DNA from 3 places in the Janthinobacterium sp. EB271-G4-7A genome. Region 3 is predicted to be linked to each of the others. Evidence: predicted binding sites of a transcription regulator. Region 3 holds the regulator's gene; each other region holds the start of a gene.

Region 1 (3,277 bases), on a different contig from region 3:
GTTACAGGTGCGTGGCGGAGACGGGAACAGCCCTTATCCCCCGCAACTGCCATACTATGAATACGCCGACATGAGCGATGCTTGTCGAAACAGGCTGCGGCCATATCATGGGTATAGCACGCCCAAGCGCGCTTACCTCCACCTTTGAAAACATGAAAAACATCACCGTAGAATATCGTCACAATTTTCCCCTTGATCCGGTCGATATCGTCCGTGTTTTCGATCAGTCTGGAATCAAGCGCCCCACCGACAATCTCCCGAGAATCGCGCGCATGTTCGCCGCGCCTTGCCTCTTGCTGTCGGCTTGGGTGGATGGGGAGCTGGTAGGATTGGCCCGGTCGTTGACCGACTATGCGTATTGCTGCTATCTGTCGGATCTGGCCGTCAACAAGGATTACCAGGGCTTGGGAATCGGCAAGGAACTTGTCAAGCGCACCCAGGACATCATCGGCGAGGAAGTGTCGTTGATACTGCTCTCCGCCCCGGATGCGATGTCTTACTATCCGACGCTCGGTTTTGAGCCTGCCGGCAATGCCTACGTCATTCGGCGCAAGCATTAAGACGCAAGCTTCCATGCGATGGCTGCGCCACGGGACTTGAATCTCGCCGCTTGCTTATGATGAGTCAGCTTTCACGGCGAACGACGCTCCGTCCAAGCGTATACTAGCTTCATCCGGCGCGCGCGTGCTGTCTTAAGCGCACTCCTTGGCCCAATCGGCTTTTTGATACTTCTTGCGGCACTCGACGCGTTCTTCTTCTTTTGTGAAAGAAAATTCAACAGATTGAACCTGTTTTTGATCATCCGATAAATTGAGATAAATGCCGCGTTTTTTCCACTCGGCATAGGGCTTCATGTCAGCGTCGCTGAAACCCGATGCGTCGGGTTTGCCATACTTGGCAATATAGCGCTGCAGCGGGATGGATGCGTCCGGTACCCAGCGCATGTTGCTTATTTTTAAACTGTTATCGGTGGTTTCATTGGCCAGTTTTGTCCAGTACTCGAAAGTGAATACATCCTTTCTCGTGATCGTGCCTTCGGGGGAAGCTTCGATTTTCTCACTTATCTTCTCAAGCATTTTTCGTTGAAAAGGGCGCATGTCGGAAAATACCAGATATAGCTTGCCTGGAAACCCCGGACCTGAAAGCCGATAGAAACCATCTGACTCCGTTACCCATGCAGCTTCCACGGATTCAATGGTTGCAGCAGGAAATTGTGCCTTGATACTGCCCAGGGTCTGTCCGGCGGTGATGTTTTGAAAGCCTTCCGCCGATACTGCGGCGCAGGCGAGGGTGAAGGAAAGCAGTGCCAGTGCGCGAAAGGTTTTCGAACGTAAGAGCAGGCCAGCCAATATTTTTGAAGACATGGTTATTTGATCAGTGAAGGGAGTTGGTCGATATGAGTGCTTGTTATACTTGGCACTATTATAAAGTGCTGGCATACCCGGAGCGCCATTCATGCAGCCGATATTTTCAACCTTCCATAAGCTACGCCAATTCTCGTCCTCGGAAAAATACAGCTCAATGAAATGCGTGTATACCCTTGCCGAAGCCCTGGCAAAAGACCCCAGCCGCGTCGCCAAAATCCAATCCCTCACCCTCGACAGTTCCAGACCCCACATGGGCCTGAAAGGCAGCGAGGGCCTGTTCGCTTCCGAAGCCTGGTGGAAAAGCATCGAGGCCAAGTGCCTCCAAACACAAATCTTGACGGGCATCATCGATCAAACGTATTTCGCGGGCCAGGACAGCCGCCGTGGCGATCAGGTCAACAGCGTTACCTTGCGCCTGGCGGATGGCTCGACAGTGGACGAGAGCATCTACATGAACGACAAACAGGACATCAAGCTGTTCGTGCCTGGCGCCATGGTGACGATGGTCTACGCGCTGGATGAGCTCAAGGCACAGCCAGCCGCCGACGGCGGTGTCAATGTGGCGCGTATCGTGCTGGAAGTGGCCATCTCCGTCAGAAAAGATAAAGAGTAGGGGACGGCGCCATGCAGATGCTCCAAGATCTGCACAAGCTTGATATTGGACAAGTTTCTAGCTGAAATTGGTTTGACCGCCCACCGCGCCAGGTCTAGAGTCATCAACAAGACCCAACCGACCCCGGCGCCCACACCATGGCCAAGCCTTTTCCCTTGAATCCCAAGAACCCCGAACGCATCTGCTGGGGCTGCGACAAGTATTGTCCGCCGGACGCCATGCGCTGCGGCAATGGTTCCGAGCGCACGCAGCATCCGATCGAGCTGTTTGGCGAGGGCTGGAATGACTGGGGGCTGGCGGCGGCCGATAAGGAAGAGGCGGAGAAAAAACCTTAAGGCTAAGCACAGCGAGCTGTGCAGCGACCCGCTACAATTCCTCATTGCGTCCGAGCTGAGGAGTCTCCATGCAAGAAACCCTGTCCCGCTGGCTGGCAAGCAGCGCCGGCGATTACACCCTGGCCGAACACCCGGCCGTCCACACCATCGACGAGGCGCTGATCCACGTGCCAGCCATGCCTGGCCTGATGGTAAAAAACCTGTTCGTGCGCGATGAAAAGGGTCGGCGGCATTTTCTCGTCATCGTGCCTTTCGACAAGCGCATCGACTTGGCGGCGCTGGGGCGGCTGTTGCCGGCCAGTAAGCTGAGCATGGCTTCGCCTGAACGCTTGCTCCAGCATCTGGGCATCACGCCGGGGTCCGTCAGCCTGTTTGCGCTGATCCACGACAGCGCGCAGGCGGTGGAACTGGTGCTGGACCAGGCCGTATGGGAAGCTGGTTCTGTGCAAGCCCATCCCTTGCGCAATACGGCCACGGTGGCGCTGTCGCATGCCACCCTGGTCGATTTCCTCGCCCATACTGGACACGTACCCCGCATTCTGAGCGTGCCGGCGGCTGATTAAACGCGTTGTATCAATGCCCGGCCACGGACGCGCCGCCGCTGCGCCGTCCCGGCCGGAAGCCGTGCGCGCGGGCCGACCAGGCGACGAGGAGCGCCAGCACCAGCAAGCTGACCATTGCCCACGGGAAGGCGTCCGCGCCCCACGTTTCCAGAAGGGCGCCGCCGACCACGCCCGCGGCCGCAATCGCGCCATTCCACGCCACTACGTTCATCGACAAGGCCACGTCGGCGCCACTGCCTGCCGTGTCGGCCAGCGCCGTCTGCAACAGTGTTGCCGCGCCGCCAAAGGACAAGCCCCAGACGGCCATGCCCAGGTAGATCACAGCGGGAATGTGCGATGCGACGCCCAGCACGAAGGCCGTCGCGGCGAACACGGCCAGGCTGGCCAGCACGGTGGCGC
Region 2 (3,277 bases), on a different contig from region 3:
CGCTTCGCGCGCGCTATGGGCGTCATAGCCGTATTCGTCGACCAGGCGCTGCTCGACGGCCGATATCCTGGACCGCACGTCGTCGTCGGGGCGCTTGGCCGAGCCGACCAGGCGCAGCACGTCGCGCCGCTGCTCAAACAGGTATTGCTGGATGGCGTCGTGCAGTTGCGCATGGCTGCCCAGGCCAAATGGCTCGCCCCGCTTGAAGGCGCTCATGGCCTTGCGCACCACTTCTTGTCGGAAAGACTGCTTGCCCGAGTCGCTGATGTGGATTTTTTCTTCCACGGCGCGCAGGAACCGTTCGTCGGGACGGCGCTCTTCGCTGGTGATGGGATCGCGGATCTGGCGGTTGTCGAGCATGGCTTCGACTTCATCGAGATATTTGTTCAGCAAGTCTTGCGCTTCCTGCTCGAACGACACGAACAGGGCCTTGTGCACGTCAGCCTTGACCCAGCGGTTATAGAAATCCTTGCGCGTGAGCACCAGGTAATCGACCCACTTGCGCTTGCGCCGTGGTTCGATGCGCGCATCGTTTTCGATGCCGTCCTTCAGGGCCAGCAGCACATCCATGGTGGACAGGCTGTTGCGCTGGGCGGAAATGATGGCGTGCGACAGGGCATTGATGACGAAACGGGGCGACACGCCCGACAGGCCTTCGTCGGGCGCCTTGTCGCGCTCGCGCATGCGGCGGATGTCGGCCGGCTGCAAGTCGTCCACGTCTTCGTCGGCGCAGATGCGCAGTTTCTTGACCAGCTCGGCCTCCTTGTCCTCGCCTTCGGGCAGACGGCTGAGGATGGCAAACACGGCCGCCGCATGCAGCACGTGCGGATCGAGGTGTACGTCGCGGAAGGCGGGCGCGGCCGCCAGGATCAACTTGCGGTAGATGCGTGCTTCCTCGCGGTAATTGAGCGTGTACGGCACTTGCACGATGACCATGCGGTCGAGCAGCGCCTCGTTTTCGCTTTCTTGCAGGAATTTGCGAAATTCGGCCAGATTCGTGTGCGCGAGGATGGTTTCGTCGAGATAGATCAGGGGAAAGCGCGACACCTTGACATTCTTTTCCTGCGTCAGGGTCAATAGTAAATAGAGGAATTCCCGCTTGACCTTGAGGATCTCGATCATTTCCAGCATGCCGCGGCTGGCCGCGTATACCGCGCCGGACCACGACCAGGCGCGCGGATCGCCTTCGTCGCCGTACTGTGCCACTTTCGACAGATCGACGGAACCGACCAGGTCGGCCAGGTCGGCCGTGGTGGGATCGTGCGGCGCATACGTGCCGATGCCGCAGCGGCCCGCCTCGGACAGGTGGATGCGCTCGACGGGCATGCGCAGGAAATCGCCTGCGTACTGTTCTTCCAGGCGGGCGCGGCAATGGGGGCACAGTTCGCCCTGCAGCTCGGCATCATAGCTGGCGCGAAAGTCGGCGCGCATGCTGTGCGGCACCAGATGCAGCGGCGATTCGTGCACGGGACAGCCGGCGATGCCGTACAGCGCGCCTTCGCTACTGTGGCTGTATTCTTCCAGCCCCCGCTTGAGCAGGATCACCATGGTCGATTTGCCGCCCGACGGCGGGCCCAGCAATAGCAACATGCGCCGGCCCACCTCGGAGCCGGCGGCGGCGGCTTTGAAGTAGGCGGCAACCCGGTCGATCGCCTCGTCAATGCCGAACAGCTCGTCGTCGAACAGGCGGCAGCGGAAGCGCCCGTTGTCATCGGTCTGGCCGTTCCAGCGCATCATGTCCCACAGGTACTGGTGCGCGCTGCGCGTCAGCAGGGCCGCGCGGCCGGGCAGGATCTGCTCGATGAAGTCGGCAAAACTGCCGCCCCATGGGCGGATGCGGTGTTTTGCCGCCCAGGCCGCCATGCCGTGCACAAAACCCGCATGCTGGCCTGCTTGCTCGCCCGCGGGCGCGTCGTCGTGGCGTGTCATACCAGGGCTCGTCATTGTTTCCCCATCCATACCGTTGCTGCCGTGGAGCAGGCCCGGTTCCAGCCTGTCAGCCAAGTATACGGCGCCACCTCTGGCCGCACGCCTGATCTCGCTCAACCTTGACGAGGGAACTATTTTTATCCTCGCTGCCCCCGTTGGGCAGGGCCGCCATGCGCCAGCGCAGTTCAATCCAGATCAATACCGGCCCGCGCGGTCCGTCCAGACTGATGGTTTGCGGCGACCCACGAGGAGAACATGATGATAGGCAACGAGAATGGTTTCAGCGCCCCGCCTGGCGCCAGCGGCAGGGGACAGAGCGCGGACGATGAAGAGGCCGTCGGCCAATTTTCCGTCCCTGGCGAAGACGATAATACGATCGAGAGCGCGTCCGTCTCGGACGTGCCCGACGCCTTGAGCGGCGTCAGCATGGAATTGCTGGAAATCAAGCGCAGTATCGAAGACGGCATGCGCCAAAGCATTTCCCAGGCGGGCGGCGTGCGCGCGGCCGACGCCTTCAGCGACGGCGGCAATATCCAGGGCGTGTCTATCGGCCTGGGCGAGGGCGCCAGCGACAGTTCGTCCGGCGAACCGGGCTTGCCGGCCCTGACCCTGTACGTGGCCGAGCCCACTTCCGTCGACCGTGCCAAGGCCGCCATCGTGGGAGCCATGGGCGTGCGCGCCGTGTCCAGCGACAGGGTGCCCGTCAACATCGTCGTCACGGGCGTGATCGATGCGCAACCGCACCGCTTCCGTTTGCGCCCGGCGCCGGGCGGTGTGTCGGTCGGGCATTTCCGCATCACGGCCGGCACCATCGGCTGCCTGGCCGTGGGGCGCAGCGCGCCGCGCAACAGTCGTTTGATGATTCTTAGCAATAATCATGTGCTGGCCAATTCCAATGGCGGCGTGTTCAACGACTGCATCGTGCAGCCGGGCCCCATCGATGGCGGCCGCTGCCCGCAAGACCAGGTGGCCGTGCTCGAGCGCTTCGTGCCCATCAATTTCAGCGGCGGCGTCAATTTCGTCGATTGCGCCACCGGCTGGGCCTGGCCAGACCGCGTGCGACCCGAACTGGTCTACCTGAGCGGCGGCGTGCCGGCGTACTTCCGCATCAGCAATGCGCTGGTGGCGCCCGCGCTGGGCATGATGGTTGGCAAGTCCGGTCGCACGACGCAGCTGACGCAGGGCCGCATCACGGGCCTGGGCGCCACCATCAACGTCAATTACGGCGGCGGCAGGATCGCGTTGTTCCAGGACCAGATCGCCATCACGGGCGTCAGCGGGGCGTTCAGCGCGGGCGGCGATTCCGGCTCGTCCATCTGGACGTGGAACCAGCAGCGCAATCCCGTCG
Region 3 (3,277 bases):
AGAAGGCCGGCAACAACGACAAGCTGGGCGATTGCATCGACTGTACCCTGTGCGTGCAGGTGTGTCCGACCGGCATCGATATCCGCAACGGCCTGCAGTATGAATGCATCGGCTGCGCCGCCTGCGTCGATGCCTGCAACAGCGTGATGGACAAGGTCGAGCGGCCGCGTGGCCTGATACGCTACAGCACCGACCATGCGATGGAAAACAACTTCAATTCGAAGCAGATACGTCAGCGCGCCATGCGCCCGCGCGTCTTGATCTACACTTCCATCCTGGCCCTGATCATCATCGCCGTGTGTACGTCGCTGGCCCTGCGCACGCCCCTGAAAATGGACGTGATCCGCGACCGCGGTTCGATGGGGCGCGAAGTCGAAGACGGCATGATCGAAAACGTCTACCGCCTGCAGATCATGAATACGTCCGAGCAAAGCCAGCATTTTAAAATCAGCGCTTCCGGCTTGCCGGGCCTGACCTTGCTGACGCGCGAAGAAGTGACCTTGCAGCCGACGGAAACGCTGGGCTGGCCGATCCGCCTGCGCGTACCGCACGGCGTGGGAGAGAAGGGCTCGAACAAGATTGCGATCGAATTGCAATCGCTGGACGATCCATCGCTGCATGTGCGTGAAAGCGCGGTATTCATCGTGCCACGTTAACAAGGAAAGGCGGACGGGGACCGGGTGCCCTCGCCGCCGCCACGAAGTTGCAGGAAGGCCGGTCCCCATGCGGGGACTGGCTGATTAAACAGGAGAAACACCATGTCCGACAGTCTGAAACTGCAACCCCCCGTTGCACCGTGGTACAAGCATCGCTGGCCATGGCTGCTGATGATCGGTCCCGGCCTGTCCGTGGTCGTCGGCAGCTTCATGGGCTATATCGCGTTTACGCAGCCCGATGCGCTGGTGGTGGGCGATTATTACAAGCAGGGCAAGGCGATCAACCAGGATTTGAAGCGCGACACGATCGCCAGCGACCTGGCCATGGATACGCGCCTGTCATATGACGTGGCTGCAGCGCGCCTCAGTGGTTCCGTGCACAGCTTCGGCAAGGCCTATCAGGCGCCGCTGCAGCTGCACCTGGCGCATGCGACCCTGCCGGAAAAGGATATCAAGCTGCTGGTGCAGCCCGATGCGGCCGGCAATTTTTCCGTAGCACTGCCGATGCTCGAGCGCAGCCGCTGGCAAGTGCTGGTGGAAAACGACAAACGCGAGTGGCGGCTGTCCGGCATCTGGACCTGGCCCCTGCAGCGCAGCATCGCGCTGCACGCGGATGAAGAACTGTAAGTCTTATTTGCAGACGTCCGTGCCGGCCGTAATCGCTTTCAACTTGGCCGGCTGCAGGATTTCGATCTCGCGGTTCGAGACGCGCAGCCAGCCTTCCTTCTTGAATTTCGACAATAAGCGGCTGACGCTTTCGATGGTCAGGCCCAGATAGTTGCCGATTTCCTCGCGCGACATGCGCAGCTGGAAATTGCTGCCCGAATAGCCGCGTGCTTCATAGCGCGATGCCAGGTTGACGATGAAGGCGGCAAAACGCTGGGTCGCCTGCATATTGCCCAGCAATAGCATGACGCTTTGCTCGCGCGTGATTTCCTGGCTCATCATGCGGTGGAAATGACGCAGCAGGGTCGGCATATTGCCCAGCAATTGTTCCAGGCTGGAAAACGGAATTTCACACACTTCGCTGTCTTCCAGCGCCACGGCATTACAGTGGTGGCGGTCGGCGCTGATGGCATCCATGCCCAGCAGTTCACCGGCCATCTGGAAACCCGTCACCTGCTCTTCGCCACCCGGATTGATCTGGTAGGTCTTGAAGTGCCCCAGGCGGATCGCGTACAGGTTCTGGAACGAGTCGCCGATGCGGAACAGCGAGGCCCCGCGCACGATCTTGCGGCGGCGGCCGATGATCTGGTCCAGCCGATCCATGTCGCCCACATCAAGGCCCATCGGCAGGCACAATTGATGCATGCTGCAGGTCGAGCATCGTGCACGCAACGCCTCCACGTTCACGGTGGGCAAGGTTGGAGTGAGGAGCGCTTCAGTCATGTCGGTACCTTTTAGAAAATGCAACAACAAGTTTACTGCATACAGCTGCATACAGGGTTGCCGTATGCCAATTTCACCGTAAATTCGGCGAATAAACGACGTCCAGCCTTTAATTATATGGCAACATCGTCAAAAGCCCATACGGGGCGGGCAATTTGCGCGGCGGCGCTTGCCAAGCTGGGGTATTGATAGGAAAATTCCTGACAGCATTATCTGCCGCCTGTGCCGCCCGGCACTGAAAAGGAAATCATGAAGCCTCTCGGCATTAAAGCAAAAGTCGCGCTGGCCACCAGCCTGACCTCGATCGCCATGATCGCGCTGGTCACCATGATCCAGGTGCAGCACATGCGCGACGACTTCACCCGAGTACTGCTGAGCCAGCAGTCATCGCTGATCAGCCGCACCGCTGCCGAGCTCGACGACAAGCTGGGCATGCTGCTGCAGATTGTCACCCTGACGGCCAGGCAGCAGCCGCCGGAATTGATCGCCCAGCCCGCCCAATTGCGCGAATACTATGCGCGCCGCTCGATGCTGGTGCTGTTCGACGACGTGCTGGTGCTCGACGCGCATGGCGCCATCGTGGCCGACATGCCGGAAGTGACGGGGCGCGCCGGCATCAACGTCGCCGAGCGCGAGTATTTCCAGACCGTCCTGCGCACGCGCCAGCCCATGATTACCGAGCCGATGCTGGGCAAGTCGAGCGGCATGCCCATCGTGCAGATGGTGGCGCCCGTGCTGGCCGCCGATGGCCAGGTGGCCGGCGTGGTGATCGGCGTGCTGCGCCTGTACAAGGACAATCTGCTGGGCCGCCTGCGCTCGGAAAAGATCGGCAAGAGCGGCTATTACTTCATCCTCACGCGCGGCGCCGTGCCGCGCTACGTGCTGCACCCCGATACCAGCCGTTTGCTGCAGCCGCGCAAGCCGAACGCCAACCTGACGACCACCCAGCTGCTGAAGGAGGATGGCGAAGGCAGCATGGTCAGCACCAACAGCCGCGGCATCACGGCCGTCAACAGCTTCAAGCGCCTGAAATCCGTGAACTGGCTGCTGGCCGCCTCGCTGCCCGTCGAGGATGCCTTCGAACCGTTCGATGGCGTGCTGTACCGGCTGGTGCTGTGGAGCATCCTCGCTTCGCTGCTGGCCGCTGCCGTTCTGGGCTGGGTTACCGTGCGCCTGCTGTCGCCGCTGGTGCGCCTGCGCGATACCCTGCTGGCCCTGCGCACCAGCGGCAG

The links. Region 3 encodes FNR, which switches genes on or off when oxygen is low (the NO sensors DNR and NnrR bind a similar motif). Its sites were predicted from a motif close to TTGATNNNNATCAA; they were not measured.
Region 1: the regulator FNR is predicted to act here: its motif matches at 2,020-2,033, upstream of IGS58_RS21150 (DUF3079 domain-containing protein).
Region 2: the regulator FNR is predicted to act here: its motif matches at 2,115-2,128, upstream of IGS58_RS13215 (serine protein kinase).

What each region holds. Positions count from the first base shown of each region.
Region 1 covers NZ_JACYMI010000003.1:158,112-161,388, forward strand. Annotated here, with positions in the region: gene IGS58_RS21135 (GNAT family N-acetyltransferase) at 153-560, shown strand; gene IGS58_RS21140 (hypothetical protein) at 693-1,364, opposite strand; gene IGS58_RS21145 (hypothetical protein) at 1,456-1,980, shown strand; gene IGS58_RS21150 (DUF3079 domain-containing protein) at 2,118-2,315, shown strand; gene IGS58_RS21155 (prolyl-tRNA synthetase associated domain-containing protein) at 2,384-2,878, shown strand; gene IGS58_RS21160 (MFS transporter) at 2,889-3,277, opposite strand, start outside.
Region 2 covers NZ_JACYMI010000001.1:2,907,089-2,910,365, reverse strand. Annotated here, with positions in the region: gene IGS58_RS13215 (serine protein kinase) at 1-1,929, opposite strand, end outside; gene IGS58_RS13210 (S1 family peptidase) at 2,185-3,277, shown strand, end outside.
Region 3 covers NZ_JACYMI010000004.1:360,587-363,863, reverse strand. Annotated here, with positions in the region: gene ccoG (cytochrome c oxidase accessory protein CcoG) at 1-656, shown strand, start outside; gene IGS58_RS24550 (FixH family protein) at 759-1,283, shown strand; gene fnr (fumarate/nitrate reduction transcriptional regulator Fnr) at 1,287-2,045, opposite strand; gene IGS58_RS24540 (response regulator) at 2,295-3,277, shown strand, end outside.